DNA from 2 places in the Shewanella sp. ALD9 genome. Region 1 is predicted to be linked to the other one. Evidence: predicted binding sites of a transcription regulator. Region 1 holds the regulator's gene; the other holds the start of a gene.
The links. The regulator ArgR, encoded in region 1, controls arginine synthesis, uptake and breakdown. The targets are predictions, from matches to a motif close to ANTGAATANNTATTCANT.
Positions count from the first base shown of each region.

Region 2: the regulator ArgR is predicted to act here: its motif matches at 5,299-5,316, upstream of CXF88_RS04255 (OadG family transporter subunit).

Region 1 is NZ_PJCD01000001.1:706,001-713,576, reverse strand. Features, by position in the region: gene CXF88_RS03325 (GNAT family N-acetyltransferase) at 1-329, shown strand, start outside; gene CXF88_RS03320 (hypothetical protein) at 492-848, opposite strand; gene CXF88_RS03315 (GNAT family N-acetyltransferase) at 897-1,445, opposite strand; gene CXF88_RS03310 (hypothetical protein) at 1,449-1,667, opposite strand; gene CXF88_RS03305 (META domain-containing protein) at 1,790-2,215, shown strand; gene argR (transcriptional regulator ArgR) at 2,382-2,852, shown strand; gene CXF88_RS03295 (Dyp-type peroxidase) at 2,915-3,853, opposite strand; gene CXF88_RS03290 (ABC transporter ATP-binding protein) at 4,330-5,364, opposite strand; gene CXF88_RS03285 (iron ABC transporter permease) at 5,364-6,995, opposite strand; gene CXF88_RS03280 (Fe(3+) ABC transporter substrate-binding protein) at 7,122-7,576, opposite strand, start outside.
Region 2 is NZ_PJCD01000002.1:169,021-176,596, reverse strand. Features, by position in the region: gene alaS (alanine--tRNA ligase) at 1-2,497, shown strand, start outside; gene csrA (carbon storage regulator CsrA) at 2,958-3,155, shown strand; tRNA gene CXF88_RS04285 (tRNA-Ser) at 4,211-4,302, shown strand; tRNA gene CXF88_RS04280 (tRNA-Arg) at 4,325-4,401, shown strand; tRNA gene CXF88_RS04275 (tRNA-Arg) at 4,429-4,505, shown strand; tRNA gene CXF88_RS04270 (tRNA-Arg) at 4,535-4,611, shown strand; tRNA gene CXF88_RS04265 (tRNA-Ser) at 4,620-4,711, shown strand; tRNA gene CXF88_RS04260 (tRNA-Arg) at 4,785-4,861, shown strand; gene CXF88_RS04255 (OadG family transporter subunit) at 5,463-5,705, shown strand; gene oadA (sodium-extruding oxaloacetate decarboxylase subunit alpha) at 5,719-7,497, shown strand; gene CXF88_RS04245 (sodium ion-translocating decarboxylase subunit beta) at 7,507-7,576, shown strand, end outside.

The DNA.
Region 1 (7,576 bases):
TAATCGCTGCGGTAAGAGTTAAATCTATTGGCCAATATCAATTAATCAATGGATTATTGGTTCACCCTGACTACCGTGGACAACAGCTTTCAACTCAGTTATTGAAATTTATCGCGCCCAAATTAACCGCTAAAAATTGCTTCTTGTTTGCTCATCCGTGGTTAATTGGCTTATATCAACAGCAGCACTTTATCGTTATAGATCAAAATGTCGTGATAGGTCAAAATGATTTATCAGCGATACCAGCAGACATCACTCAGTTGTATCGTCGCTATCACAGTGAACAACGACCACTAGTGTTGATGCAGCTCAATGATCCCGATAAATAATCTAGATTAATAATCTAACTCAATAAGCTCAATGAGCCAAACTCAGACAAAATCTAGATCGTATTAAAGCCTCTCAAGGCTATTGCACAACAATAAATTTAGCCCAAATAGACTTAAGCGTAATCAAACTAAGTCAGCATAAGTACAAGGTGATCGAACTCGTTAACAATGATCGAAATGTGAACTTTCAATACACATAAACGACACTTGTTGCATTGTCATTACGGGCACTACTTTGACACTGATAGACGCTAAGTTAATCCGCTCGACATCGGTAAATAGCGCAATCGCTGCTTGATAATTATTGGTTACGCCACAAAATAGCCACATGTCTTGCCAGCGCACAAAATACCCCGATTGCTGCAATTGCGGATCATCTGGATTTTGTAAATCGGCTTCGACACACTCATACAACTCTGTCGCATCAGTCAACACCGCGGCTATTAGCTTCATATTGTCAAATGCAGATAACCTTAAATCCAAATAGGGTGAAAAGAGTGCTTCAAAGTTAGTACTCATAATATTCCTCATAAATAACCACTTTATCAACACCCCTTAGTATAACGATCACGTAATATTAGCTGTGGCCAGTAAACAATAATCACGTTGTTCAAAACGAAATTGATCAATCTCTGTCATTGCGGCTTTTTGTTGATGTGCTGCCAACGAACGCGCATTGTCAGCGGCAACATACGTCACCATAAATGGAAAGGTATCTGCCACTTGTTTTTTTAATTCGGTAACCAGCGCCGAAAAAACTCCCTGGCCGCGTTTTGATTCTTGTATCCAAACGGGTCCATATTGGCACGTGTTAGTCGTCGATAAAGCTTGTCCATTTAAATCGGCAAACTTAAGTTTTTGAATAATATGTCGGTACAATGGTTGCGAGGAAAAAAATGACCATTTTGCCGCCATCACATATCCAATGATCACCCCTTGCTCTTCAGCTACGATAAACCAATGTTGATTTATCAACTGGCTCACCTCTGCTTTGGTAAATGAATGAGCATGAAGTTGGCTATTTGAACCTACCAACTCATCATCAACATGGGCTCGTTCTAACTGCACAATAGCAGCAACATCGGTTAATAACGCCTTACGGATAATAAATGACAATGATTATTCCTTTGACCCTGAATTGGGAGATTGTTTCTTAGCCCATTCTATCACTAGCGCAACGGGCAGCGGAGACATAATTAGTGTTCCCACGCCAATGAGTGAAGCAATGACCAACATCCCACTGACTTGTTGACCGATATCACTTTGCCAATATAAGCCGACACCCACCAACAACATGATTAAACCGACGAAATGTAACACTTTAACTAATTTGATCATTTGCGACTCTTTAATACGTTAAATAATGTTCATTAATCCAAAACATTACAATTATTTACGCTCTTATTCACACTCAAGTAGTAGAATAACGGCAATTTTTTGGTATATGGAAATCTCTCAACATGATAAAGCATATTCTCGGCGCCACTGTTATATTTTTAGGCCTTAGTGCTTGTCAAAGCCACACTCAAATTGTCTCAAATGAACAATTAATTGGTACTTGGCATGTAGAAGTCGTCCTCGACACTCCTACCATTAATAATAGCCCAGCAAATTTAGTTTTTGCTCCAAACGGTGAACTGACAGGTAATAATAGCTGTAATCAATTTTTTGGTCGTTACGCCCAACAAGGTCACTTGCTTCAACTTGCACCATCAGGTTCGACTATGAAAGCCTGTATCGATAGTTTAATCACCCAAGAAGCTGAACTGATGCAAGCGATTTCATTGGTAGAACAAGTTGATTTCTCTAAAGGAAAACTCAATCTATTGTCTATAAATGGTGATACGCTATTGGTACTGACAAAACAATCGTTACCCTTATCCTAAAGCCTATGGTTTAAATGAGTCGCCGGATTAGTTATTAGTGTCAGTTTAAAGTTCCATTAAAAAATGAATTTTTATTCAATAAATCTGATTCTTTCTTGACTTAATAAGTCAATCTATTCAAAATGTGCTAGATTTTTGAATAACAACTATAAGATGAATTATCACTATGCCAGCGACAAGAAATCAGGATGAGCTCGTACGCACTTTTAAAGCGATTCTCAAAGAAGAACGTTTTGGAAGCCAAAGCGAGATTGTTAATGCGCTTCAAGCCGAAGGATTCGGTAATATTAATCAATCTAAAGTATCACGTATGCTCAGCAAATTTGGTGCTGTACGCACTCGCAACGCTAAGCAAGAGATGGTGTATTGCCTCCCTGCCGAGCTAGGCGTACCTACTGCGGGTAGCCCAGTTAAAAATTTGGTATTGGATGTCGATCATAACCAAGCCATGATCGTGGTAAGAACTAGCCCTGGTGCTGCGCAATTAATCGCCCGTTTGCTCGATTCAATAGGCAAACCAGAAGGGATATTAGGTACTATTGCCGGTGATGATACTATTTTCATCTGTCCAGCAAGTATTAAAACCATTGATGAGACATTAGAAACGGTTAGATCTTTATTCAACTATAGTGAATAAAAAACCATTTCAATAAAAAAGCAATGCCATGGCATTGCTTTTTTATTACCTAAAACTGGCGTTTACGCATCATCAAATTGAGTTAAAAAATCCAATGATGGCACAAAGAAAGACGACCCAGTCAGCGCTTTAGTAAACAACATCAAATGATCATGATTCCCGTGACCATCACCGTGCACCATACTGCGGAGCATTTGTTCGAAGTGATCCGGTGTACGACATACTGAAATAAACATCAATCCTTGTTCTCTAATCGAACCATATGGCATGCTTTGACGTAAAATTTCTAATGCGTTACCGTGTGGATCTTTTAAGTTAACTCGTTTTGTGTGGCTGGTTAATGGCTTATCTTCTGATTCATACTCAATATCATCAACTTTGGTACGACCAAAAATATCTTCTTGTTTTTTAAGCGGTAAACGATGCCACTTACTTAAGTTATGCATGTATTTTTGAACATGAACATAACTACCAGAGACAAATTCTTGATCTTCATCACCGACAAGTGCAACTTGTTGACGATGGCGTCCTTTAGGGTTTTCAGTACCATCAACAAAACCAGTTAAGTCACGACTGTCCATAAAGCGAAAGCCACGTTCCTCATCGACTAACTCGACCAAATCTTCAAACATTTGGTTAATTTCATTGGCGACAAGATGCAAAATATCATAGCGATCACAACGGATATGAATAAACAGATCATATTCCATTGCAGGTGCATCACGGTTACCTTCACTCATGGCCGGAAAAGGTTTTAATAATGCAGGGCGAGATTCTGGATAAAAGGTATCCCAAAAATTAGCCCCAATACCCACAAAGCCATTAAAAGCACTGTCGGCATATTGATCCGTGAGTTCATAAATATACTGCGCTACATTAGCAATAGATGGGCGTAACTGATCTTCAACACCATCGTTGGCATTAAACATCAAGTACACACTGTGTAAATTCCCTTCTGCGCAAATTCCTAACTGTTCACGAGGCATAACTTGGTTACCCATATTAACTTCATCCATCTTAATACTAAATGTCGGCCTAAACGGTGATAATTTAACGTTTTGATGTTATTCGACGGCGATTAACATCTCTTACCAGTTAAGCTAATCATTAGATTAACTTAATCAAATTTAAATTACTTGAAGTGTACTCACATTTAGCCCGTTTGTAATACATATTGTATTCATATTCGTGCAGATAACAGCTTGATCATTCATTACAATTGTTAACGAACTCACTAGAGTTAAGGGCCAAAAAGTAAGCCCTAAATCAGATATTTAGCCTATGTCATCGTAAAATTAGCCATTATTTTGCAAGCATGAGGTAAGTATCTTATTGCTGGGGTGTTTAAAGCAGCGTTATTACAAGTTAATAACGTACTGTTAGCAACACTTTTAGCAAACAAAGGGTAATTTGATAACCACTTTCCCCGAACTAAGGTTCACTACAGGCTGGACAATTAAAATTACAGCATTGATAGTTAATTAAAAATCACCAGTGGATGCGCTGTAATATTTATGTCCACTCGTTGACCGGGCATTAACGTCGTTGATTGGCTACTGACGTCCAAAATATCATCGCCAATTTGGACCTGATAATGACATACCGTACCAAGGAAATGCCTTTCGACAATGCATCCTCGGCCATTGATACAAGGATGTAACTCAATTTGCTGTGGTCTCAATAATAATTGCCCTTGGCTGCCAACAGGTAAAGACAATGCTTCTGTGCTGCTAAGATCGCCCAAAGAATAGTGCACTTGATGGCTGGAGGTGACCGTAACAGGTAAATAATTACCTGCGCCTAAAAAGTCGGCAACGTAGCGATCAGTTGGTGCACTGTATAAGGTTTCGGCTTTACCATGCTGAATAATGGCGCCATCCTTAAATAAAGCCAGTTTATCTGCAAACACAAATGCTTCATCTTTACTGTGAGTCACAAACACGGCACTGACATTACGTTGTTTCAATATGGCGCGAATTTCTAACATCATATCGTTACGAACTTGCGCATCGATATTGGAAAAAGGTTCATCTAGCAATAATAATTCTGGTTGATATGCCAATGCACGTGCAATCGACACTCGTTGCTGTTGACCGCCTGATAATTCATGCGGGTAACGCGATGCCAACCCGGTTAATTTAACCAACTCGAGCATTTCTTCTAATCGAGCTAACCGCGCAGTACGATTGAGTTCGTTAACCCCAAATAAGATATTGTCTGCCACGGTTAAGTGCGGAAATAAGGCATAGTCTTGAAAAATCATTCCCACACCACGTTGCTCGCTCGCAACAAACACACCATCACCACTCAGCGTTTGCCCATTGATGCTGATGCAACCTTTGCTAATGGCTTGTAAGCCCGCAATCGCGCGCAGCAGTGTTGTCTTGCCGCAGCCACTGGGGCCTAATAATGCGACAATTTCACCTTGCGCCAAGGTAAGATCTAAATGGCGCAACACCACTTGACCGTGATAATCGCTGCAAACATTTTCAATGGTTAAGGTTGACATAATTAGCCTTGTTGCTCCATAGAGCGATTAAGATAAATCAAGGGTACAAGCCCAACTAACACAATCACAATAGCGGCCAATGCGCCATGTTCTAGTTTTTCATCTGAGACAAATTGGAAAACATAAGTCGCCAAGTTTTCAAATCCTATAGGACGCAATAATAACGCTGCGGGTAATTCTTTCATGCTTTCAATAAACACTAACAAAGCACCGGCAAAAATCCCTTTGCGTAATAAAGGCAAATGTACTCGCCATAGTAGCTGAGTAGGCGTTCGTCCTAAGGTAATACACGCCATGTCTAAAGAAGGGGAAATACGTTTATAACTGTTTTCTAAACTGCCGATGGATATAGCAATAAAACGAACACAAAAAGCAAAAATCAGTGCAAACACGCTGCCAGTCAGCAATAAACCTGGGCCTTGGGCGCCAAACCAATCGTAAATATCGTTAATCGCAAAGTCGATAAACGTCAGAGGTACTAATACACCAATCGCCAACACCGTTCCCGGTAAAGCATAACCAGTACTGCTCAATCTTGCGGGAAGCTGATCACTTTGTCGCGGACTCACACGGCGTACAAACATTAATATCAATGATAGGACTACGCACACACCACTGACAATAGCGGCAATATATAAACTGTTTAGGCTATACTGCCAAAATCGAACATCCCAACTTTCATTGAAATAATCGAGAGCATATCCACACAACACAATGAAAGGTAATAAAAAGGCTGTAAATAACAAAACAGCGCAATAGCCTAATGCGACCCAAGCCATTTTTGGTGACAACACATATCTGTCAGCTTCATTAAGAGAAGATTGTTTTTGAAATAATTGTTGTTTCCGCCGGGCAAAACGCTCAACCCCAATCATAGAAAATACCACTAACAGCATAATGGCTGACAGCTTTGCTGCCGCGGTTAAACTGCCATAGCCGAGCCACGTGTCGTAAACTGCTGTGGTTAATGTCGGTACAGCAAAATAACTCACGGTGGCAAAGTCTGCTGCGGTTTCCATTGCCACAAGTGCAACGCCGACAGCCAAAGCGGGTCTTGCCATTGGCAGCGCAAGACGCCAAAAACTGCGCCACGGACTACATCCCATGACACGCGATGCATATAACAAACTGGAAGACTGCTCCATAAACGCAGTACGCGCTAATAAATAAATATAAGGAAACAATACTAACGATAATATTATCGCTGCTCCGCCAAGACTGCGTATCGCGGGAAAGTAATAGTCGTGGGGAGATTGCCAGTCAAACCAAGCCCTCAATACACGTTGCACCGGACCTGCATAATCAAGCATGTCGGTATAAACATAAGCCACAATGTAGGCTGGCATCGCTAACGGGAGAAGGAGTAGCCATTGAAAGTAACGGCGAAAGGGAAAGTCACAACGGGCAATTAACCAAGCAGCAGGAATCGCTAAAAGTAGGCTTCCGAGTCCAACCAACAACATAAGCAATAAACTATTGACTATGTATGTCGGTAGCACTGTATTGAATAAATGGCTAAATACAGCTTGATCAGGAAGAGTGGACTGCACAATTAAGGCAATCAGTGGCAAGATTAATATTGCCGTAATAAAATAACCAGCAAGCGACCAGCTTCTGGTTAAACCTAAAATCATAAATAATACCGAGTTAACTTAGCGCACCATCAATAAATCTATCAATCTATCAATCTATCAATCTATCAATCTATCAATCTATCAATCATATCGATAATGCGCTGATAATGTTTAAACAAGCTTCAATTAAAGATCAAATTTCACTTCATCAAGCAGTTTTACAGCGTCTTGATGGTATTCAGCCAACTTATAGATAGGCAAACTATCGGCTTTAAAATCACCCCATGACGCCACTAATTCAGACGGTTCGACATCAGCCTTTACCGGATATTCCATATTAACTTCAGCATACATTTTCTGTGCAACGTTTGAAGTAAGAAATTCCATTAGCTTAATCGCATTATCTTTATGCGGTGAATGTTTGGCTAATGCCATACCTGATACGTTTACATGAGCACCACGGTTCTGTTGATTAGGAAAGTTAATTTCAACCGCTTCAGCCCAGCTTTTCTGATTTTTATCCATCAGCATGTTGCCATAGTAGTAGCTGTTACCGATAGCAATGTCACACATGCCTTCTTTAACTGCTAATACTTGATCACGATCATTGCCTTGAGGCTTACGAGCTAAATTAGCTTTTA
Region 2 (7,576 bases), on a different contig from region 1:
TATGAACCAGTTTAAAGATGTGTTCCTCGGCATGGATAAACGCAATTACACCCGAGCGACAACTTCACAACGTTGTGTGCGCGCAGGTGGCAAACATAACGATTTAGATAACGTGGGTTATACCGCTCGTCACCATACTTTTTTTGAAATGTTAGGCAACTTTAGTTTCGGCGATTATTTCAAAGAAGATGCAATTCGTTTTGCATGGACCTTCCTAACCGAAACACTCAAACTGCCAAAAGAACGCTTATGTGTCACTATTTATGAAACAGATGATGAAGCATATGATCTTTGGACTCAAAAAATAGGCGTGCCAGCGGAAAACATGATCCGTATTGGTGATAACAAAGGCGGGGCTTTTGCGTCAGATAACTTCTGGCAGATGGGTGACACCGGTCCTTGTGGTCCTTGTAGTGAAATTTTCTACGATCATGGTGATCATATTTGGGGTGGCCGTCCTGGCACGCCTGAAGAAGACGGTGACCGCTTTATTGAAATTTGGAACATTGTATTTATGCAGTACAACCGTCAGGCCGACGGTGAAATGTTGCCATTGCCAAAACCTTCTGTTGATACTGGTATGGGTATTGAGCGTATTGCTGCGATTATGCAAGGCGTGCATTCAAACTACGAAATCGATATTTTTAAACAACTTATTGCCAAAACAGCTGAAATTATCGGTGTAACTGATTTAGAAAATAAATCTCTGCGTGTTATTGCCGACCATATTCGTTCATGTGCCTTTTTAATTGCTGATGGTGTTATGCCATCAAATGAAGGTCGTGGTTATGTGTTGCGTCGTATTATTCGTCGTGCAGTTCGTCATGGTAACAAGCTGGGTGCTAATGACGCATTCTTCTACAAACTTGTGCCAACGCTTATAAGCGTAATGGGCGATGCCGCCATTGGTTTAAAACAAACTCAAGCTATTGTTGAAAAAGCCTTAAAAGCGGAAGAAGAGCAGTTTGCTCGCACTCTTGAGCGCGGTTTAGTTATTTTAGACGGCGCGTTGAATAGCTTGCAAGGTGATACTTTAGATGGTGACACCTTATTTAAACTGTATGACACCTATGGTTTTCCTGTCGATTTAACTGCAGATGTTTGTCGTGAACGTGATATTAACGTTGATGAAGCTGGCTTTGAGTCAGCAATGGCTGAACAAAGAAGCCGTGCACAAGCTGCAGGCAACTTTGGCGCTGATTATAATAGCCAATTAATTATCGATGCAGAAACCTCATTTAGCGGTTATACCGAGTTAACTGGTCAGCCAAACGTGATTGCTTTATATGTTGACGGTAAAGCGGTTGATACCGTGATAGCGGGTCAGGATGCTGTCGTAGTATTAGACAACACACCATTTTATGCTGAATCTGGTGGGCAGGTTGGTGATAAAGGCCAGTTGACAGCTGAAGGCGTAGTATTTGCCGTTGCCGATACTCAAAAGTTTGGTCCAGCTACCGGTCACCAAGGTCAATTAGCTCAAGGTCAGTTAGTCATAGGCCAGCAGTTAACCGCACAAGTGGATAAAAACTTACGTCATCGTACGCAATTAAATCATTCTGTTACTCACTTATTGCATGCTGCATTACGTCAAGTGTTAGGCTCACATGTGTCTCAAAAAGGTTCACTTGTTAATCCTGAACGTTTACGTTTTGACTTTGCTCATTTTGAAGCGGTTAAGCCATCAGAATTGAAGGCTGTCGAAGATTTAGTTAATACCCAAATTCGTCGTAACCATGAACTTTGTACCACTGAAATGGGCATTGATGAAGCCAAAGAAAAAGGTGCAATGGCACTATTTGGTGAGAAATACGATGACCAAGTACGTGTTGTCACTATGGGTGATTTCTCTATCGAACTGTGTGGTGGTACTCACGTTGGCCGCACTGGAGATATCGGTTTATTTAAAATCACTTCTGAGAATGGTATTGCTGCCGGTGTGCGTCGTATTGAAGCTGTAACAGGTATTGCTGCAATGGCTTATATTGCTGATCAACAAGCCATGTTAGATGAGGCTGCACAACTACTAAAATCAGATAGTGCTTCGGTAGTCGCTAAGTTAAAAGCTCAGCTAGATAAAGTGAAGCAATTAGAAAAAGATTTATCTCAATTAAAAGATAAGTTAGCTGCTGCGGCCAGTGCTGATATGGCCGGTGATGCAGTAGAAATCAATGGCGTTAAACTTTTAGTTAAACAACTTGATGGTATTGACCCAGGTTCACTACGTGGTTTACAGGATGAGCTGAAGCAAAAGCTAAAGTCTGCGATTATTGTGCTAGGTACTGCTAAAGACGGTAAAGTTAATTTAATTGCTGGAGTCAGCAACGATTTAACCAAGAAGGTCAAAGCGGGTGAGTTAGTCGCAATGGTTGCACAGCATGTTGGCGGTAAGGGCGGTGGTCGTCCTGATATGGCACAAGCTGGCGGTACTCAACCTGAGAATCTAGCCGCAGCATTAGCCCTTGTAGAGCCCTGGGTAAACGAACGTTTAAGTTAATAAAATCTGTAGATTAGCGTTTTTTTGGCAATTGAGTCATAAAGTCTAAGATATGCGACTTTATGACTTGAGTGCTATGAATAGATTTGGCATAGTGAACTAACTTGCTAACAGTAAAAGCGTTTAAAAGGGTTGCTAGCGTTGGGCAATGCTTATTATTGTACTTATATGTAGTACTCTAATGTTGTATTGGTTTTCAATTCCTATCGTTTTTGTTATTGGTTTGCCGTATTGGATTGTTTAGTAACGGAGTCTTATATCGTGAATATGAATAATTTACGGTTGATCTCGTTTTTAAAAGACGACTAATCGTCAAGTTTTATGATTTCCTAAGAGAATTTGCTTTATAAACTGATGTATTCACCAATTGATACTATGATTTTATGTAAAGCAGACCTTATAATGAGCGCATATTACGGACAAAGCGTGTTATGCAGATTGAACTTAAAGGAGCAATCGAATGCTAATTTTGACTCGTCGAGTAGGCGAAACATTAATGATTGGTGATGAAGTCACCGTTACTGTGTTAGGTGTTAAAGGTAATCAGGTACGTATTGGTGTTAACGCACCTAAAGAAGTATCTGTTCACCGTGAAGAGATCTACCAACGTATTCAGTCTGAGAAGTCAGGTACCCCTTCTGAAGGTGGTAATTACTAATTTCGACAGATGATGTCGATATCATTAAAGCCAGCATTTGCTGGCTTTTTTGTTTTTGTTTTTGTTTTTGTATTGCAGTGGCATTACCGCTTTAGTTTAATCAGCCCTTATTCGTTAACCTCTGCTCGGAATTTTCACTGTCATCAAACTGTCCTTTGTTTATGCGATTGCTTCAATTAAAAGACCCGCTAGTTACGTGTCATTTCGCTGGGTTAACCCAAATGCAGAGCTAAATTTAGAACCAAATTCAAATAATAACGAGTCAATTTAAATATGAGTGACCAGTAAACATTCTACGTTTATCAATTTACCCATCTGTTATTCTGCGTTGAGGTTACATTAGCTCTAGCGTAGAGTACCTCACAGCTCCAATTTAAGGTTGTTGGTGTGAGCAGGACAATTTCCCCTTAAGTTGATACAAGACTGAAGTGGAATGAATGAGGCTCTCACAAAGCACTTTTTAACACACTGATTCAGTTTGTTAAACGCATCTATAAATGAGTCGTCATTTATTTACCATCCGACTAACGTATTTATTTTACTCGTGTTGAATTATCACTGGATGCTATTTGTAGCTAACAATTGGTATCAAACCATTTTTTTTAACGAGTCATTATTTAAATGTGCTTAATTCATCTTGATTATAGCGTTGTAATGGGAATCGTTGATCAATACAAATCCCATCGTAATCTCGTGCAAGCTATAGCAAATTAACCTTCCTAAATGGCATTATGCGGCTATTGTCGATATTGGTTAATATGATGTTGAATTGTAATAGTGAGTATAAATCACCCAATGACTAGGCTAGGTTGTTTAAATCAACGATGTGTTTAATTATATCTTTGGTTAAAAACCTTAAAACGCTTGTCGGACGAACAGAGGTTTAATGAGATTATGTCTGTAAATTAAAAAGAATATTCATCAAAAAACGACTGTTTTCATCAAGATTTGAGTCTATTATCTCCAATGTGCTTAAAAACACTCCAAATGAAGTTAGGTTTCCTAAAAAGGGTTTGACTTATTTTCATCAAACAGTAATATGTGCGCCAAGAAACGGAGAGGTGGCCGAGTGGCCGAAGGCGCTCCCCTGCTAAGGGAGTATGGGCTTTAAATCCCATCGAGGGTTCGAATCCCTCCTTCTCCGCCATTTCTTACAATAGATATACGATGCGGATGTAGCTCAGCTGGATAGAGTACCTGGCTACGAACCAGGCGGTCGGAGGTTCGACTCCTCCCATCCGCACCATTATCTATTAAAGTGTTAAACATGAATGCGCGTGTAGCTCAGCTGGATAGAGTACCTGGCTACGAACCAGGCGGTCGGAGGTTCGACTCCTCCCACGCGCACCATTTCATGTTTCACTAAAAACCCAATTTATGCGCGTGTAGCTCAGCTGGATAGAGTACCTGGCTACGAACCAGGCGGTCGGAGGTTCGACTCCTCCCACGCGCACCATATATTGCGGAGAGGTGGCCGAGTGGCCGAAGGCGCTCCCCTGCTAAGGGAGTATGGGCTTTAAATCCCATCGAGGGTTCGAATCCCTCCTTCTCCGCCATTCATTAAATAACGTCACGCACATGAAGTGCAGACGATAGCATTATTTATGAATGGCTTGTTTTACCGATTTTGCGCGTGTAGCTCAGCTGGATAGAGTACCTGGCTACGAACCAGGCGGTCGGAGGTTCGACTCCTCCCACGCGCACCATAATAAAAAGGCCCTGCATCAATGCAGGGCTTTTTTTTTGCTTACTTTTCATTGTCTTTCTCATCTTACTGCAGCCGCTTTATCTCATAAAATTTGATTTTCACATCTTTATTCACTTATTACTCATGTCATGTTTAATCATCTATTTCATCAATTTGTTAAACCAATAAAGTGTGAGTGATTTTTATCATTGAATTATGAATTTGTTAATTTTAAAGTGAATATAGTGATTTTATTGATGATTCATCAGGTTATTATCATTTTTTTTGTATTTTATTGATTTTGTTTAATTGGTTCTCTCTATTTTGGTAAGACCAATTTACAAAAAGATAGCATTGTTGGTGTAAATTGTTTATATTTTGTGACAGGATTTTAGGTTTACAAACTCAGTTTGCGGTTTTTACCATGAAATACACCTTCATTGAATAAGCGTTGAGTTTGAATATTTATGCTTCTTGAGTAGTCAAGTTATGTCTGTAGTCGTTAAGGATGTTGTTGTCTTGGTGCACGTTTTGTGACATTGCACCGTGATAGCACATTGAGGGACGGTACAGAATAGTCAACGTATTGGTTTGATGTTTAACAGATAAAGTGAGGACACATGACATCGATATCTGAGCAGTTATCCGATGCGCTAGGCATTATGGTAATGGGCATGGGTTTAGTATTTATTTTTTTGAGTATCTTAATCATCGGTATTGGCATTGTTGCCAAGCTTTTTCCGGCCCCAGTAGAGGTTCCTACGCTAGCAACGGTAAGTGCTAATGTGCCTAAACATACCGTCTTAGACCCTAAGCTGGTTGCCGCTATTACCTCTGCGATACATCAATACCGCGCGAAATAAATTTGGAGTCATTATGAGCAAGCCATTAGCATTAACCGATGTCGTCCTGCGTGACGCACATCAATCATTATTGGCAACACGTTTACGTATTGACGATATGTTACCTATAGCACCGTTATTAGATAAAGTAGGCTTCTGGTCACTAGAGTCTTGGGGCGGCGCAACTTTTGATTCATGCATTCGTTATTTAGGCGAAGATCCATGGGATCGTATTCGCGAATTGAAAAAATCCATGCCTAATACCCCGCAACAAATGTTGCTTCGAGGCCAAAATTTATTAGGTTATCGACATTATGCCGACGATGTCGTTACGCGTTTTGTAGAACGAGCTCATACCAATGGCGTTGATGTATTTCGTATCTTCGACGCAATGAATGATGTCCGTAATCTTGAAACCGCGGTTAAAGCGGTTAAAAACGTGGGCGGCCATGCCCAAGGCACCATTTCATTTACCACTAGCCCTGTTCACAACATTGATACTTGGGTTGATATGGCTAAACGCCTAGAAGACATGGGCGCAGATTCTTTATGTATTAAAGATATGGCGGGTTTACTTAAGCCAATGCAAGCTTATGACCTCATTAGCCGCTTAAAATCACAAACGGACTTAATGGTGTCGATGCATTGTCATGCTACAACGGGCCTAAGCAGCGCTACATATCAAAAAGCGATTGAAGCGGGCGTTGATGTGCTTGATACCGCAATATCTTCAATGAGCCAAACCTACGGCCACAGCGCTACCGAAACGTTAGTGGCAATGGTTGAAGATACCGACAGGGCAACCGGTTACGATATGGTGTTGCTAGAAGAGATAGCAGCCTATTTTCGTGAAGTGCGTAAAAAATACGTCCGTTTTGAAGGTGCACTAAAAGGCATTGATTCACGTATTTTACGTGCTCAAGTACCTGGCGGCATGCTAACCAATATGGAAAATCAATTAAAAGAGCAGGGCGCAGCAGACAAAATGGATGCCGTGCTTGAAGAGATCCCGCGGGTACGTGAAGATCTTGGTTTCTTGCCTCTCGTTACCCCAACATCGCAAATTGTTGGCTCACAGTCGGTGATCAATGTGCTGATGGGTGAGCGTTACAAGTCGATGACCAAAGAGACCGAAGGTGTACTAAAAGGCGAATATGGTGCGACACCAGCGCCAGTTAATGCAGAACTACAAGCCAGAGTGCTAAAAGGCGAACAGCCAATTACGTGTCGCCCAGCCGATTTAATTGCACCAGAATTGGATAAGTTACGTGTCGAGCTTGCCGAAGCCGCCAAAGAGCAGGGCTTTAGTTTAGCTGCAGAATCAGATGACGATGTAATGACTTATGCGTTGTTCAATCAAATTGGTCTTAAGTTTCTTAAAAATCGCGGCAATCCGGATGCGTTTGAACCTGTCCCAAGTGCAGATGATTTACAAGTGAAAGCCGATAAAGGCCCACAAACCTATACCGTCGATGTCGATGGTCAACATTTTGTGGTCGAAGTGAGTGAAGGTGGTGAGATTGGTCACATCGCGCCAGCATCAGCTGCACCTATTACGGCAGCGTCTGCAACGGTCGCCTCAGCGCCTACGGGTGAGATTAAGTGCACCATGGCCGCGCCGTTATCGGGAAATATTTTCAAAGTGTTAGTCAGTAATGGTCAAGCGGTTAAAACCGGTGAAGTGATCATTATCCTGGAGGCGATGAAAATGGAAACCGAAATTCGTGCTCAACAAGATGGTGTTGTAACTCAGTTAGCGGTTAAGCAGGGTGACAGTGTAACTGTAGGTTCAACATTGTTGTCATTAGCATAAGAGGTCGAAATGGAAGGATTATTGGCTTTTTGGGCTGAAACGGGTGTCGCTAACTTTACTGGTGGCCAACTGCTAATGA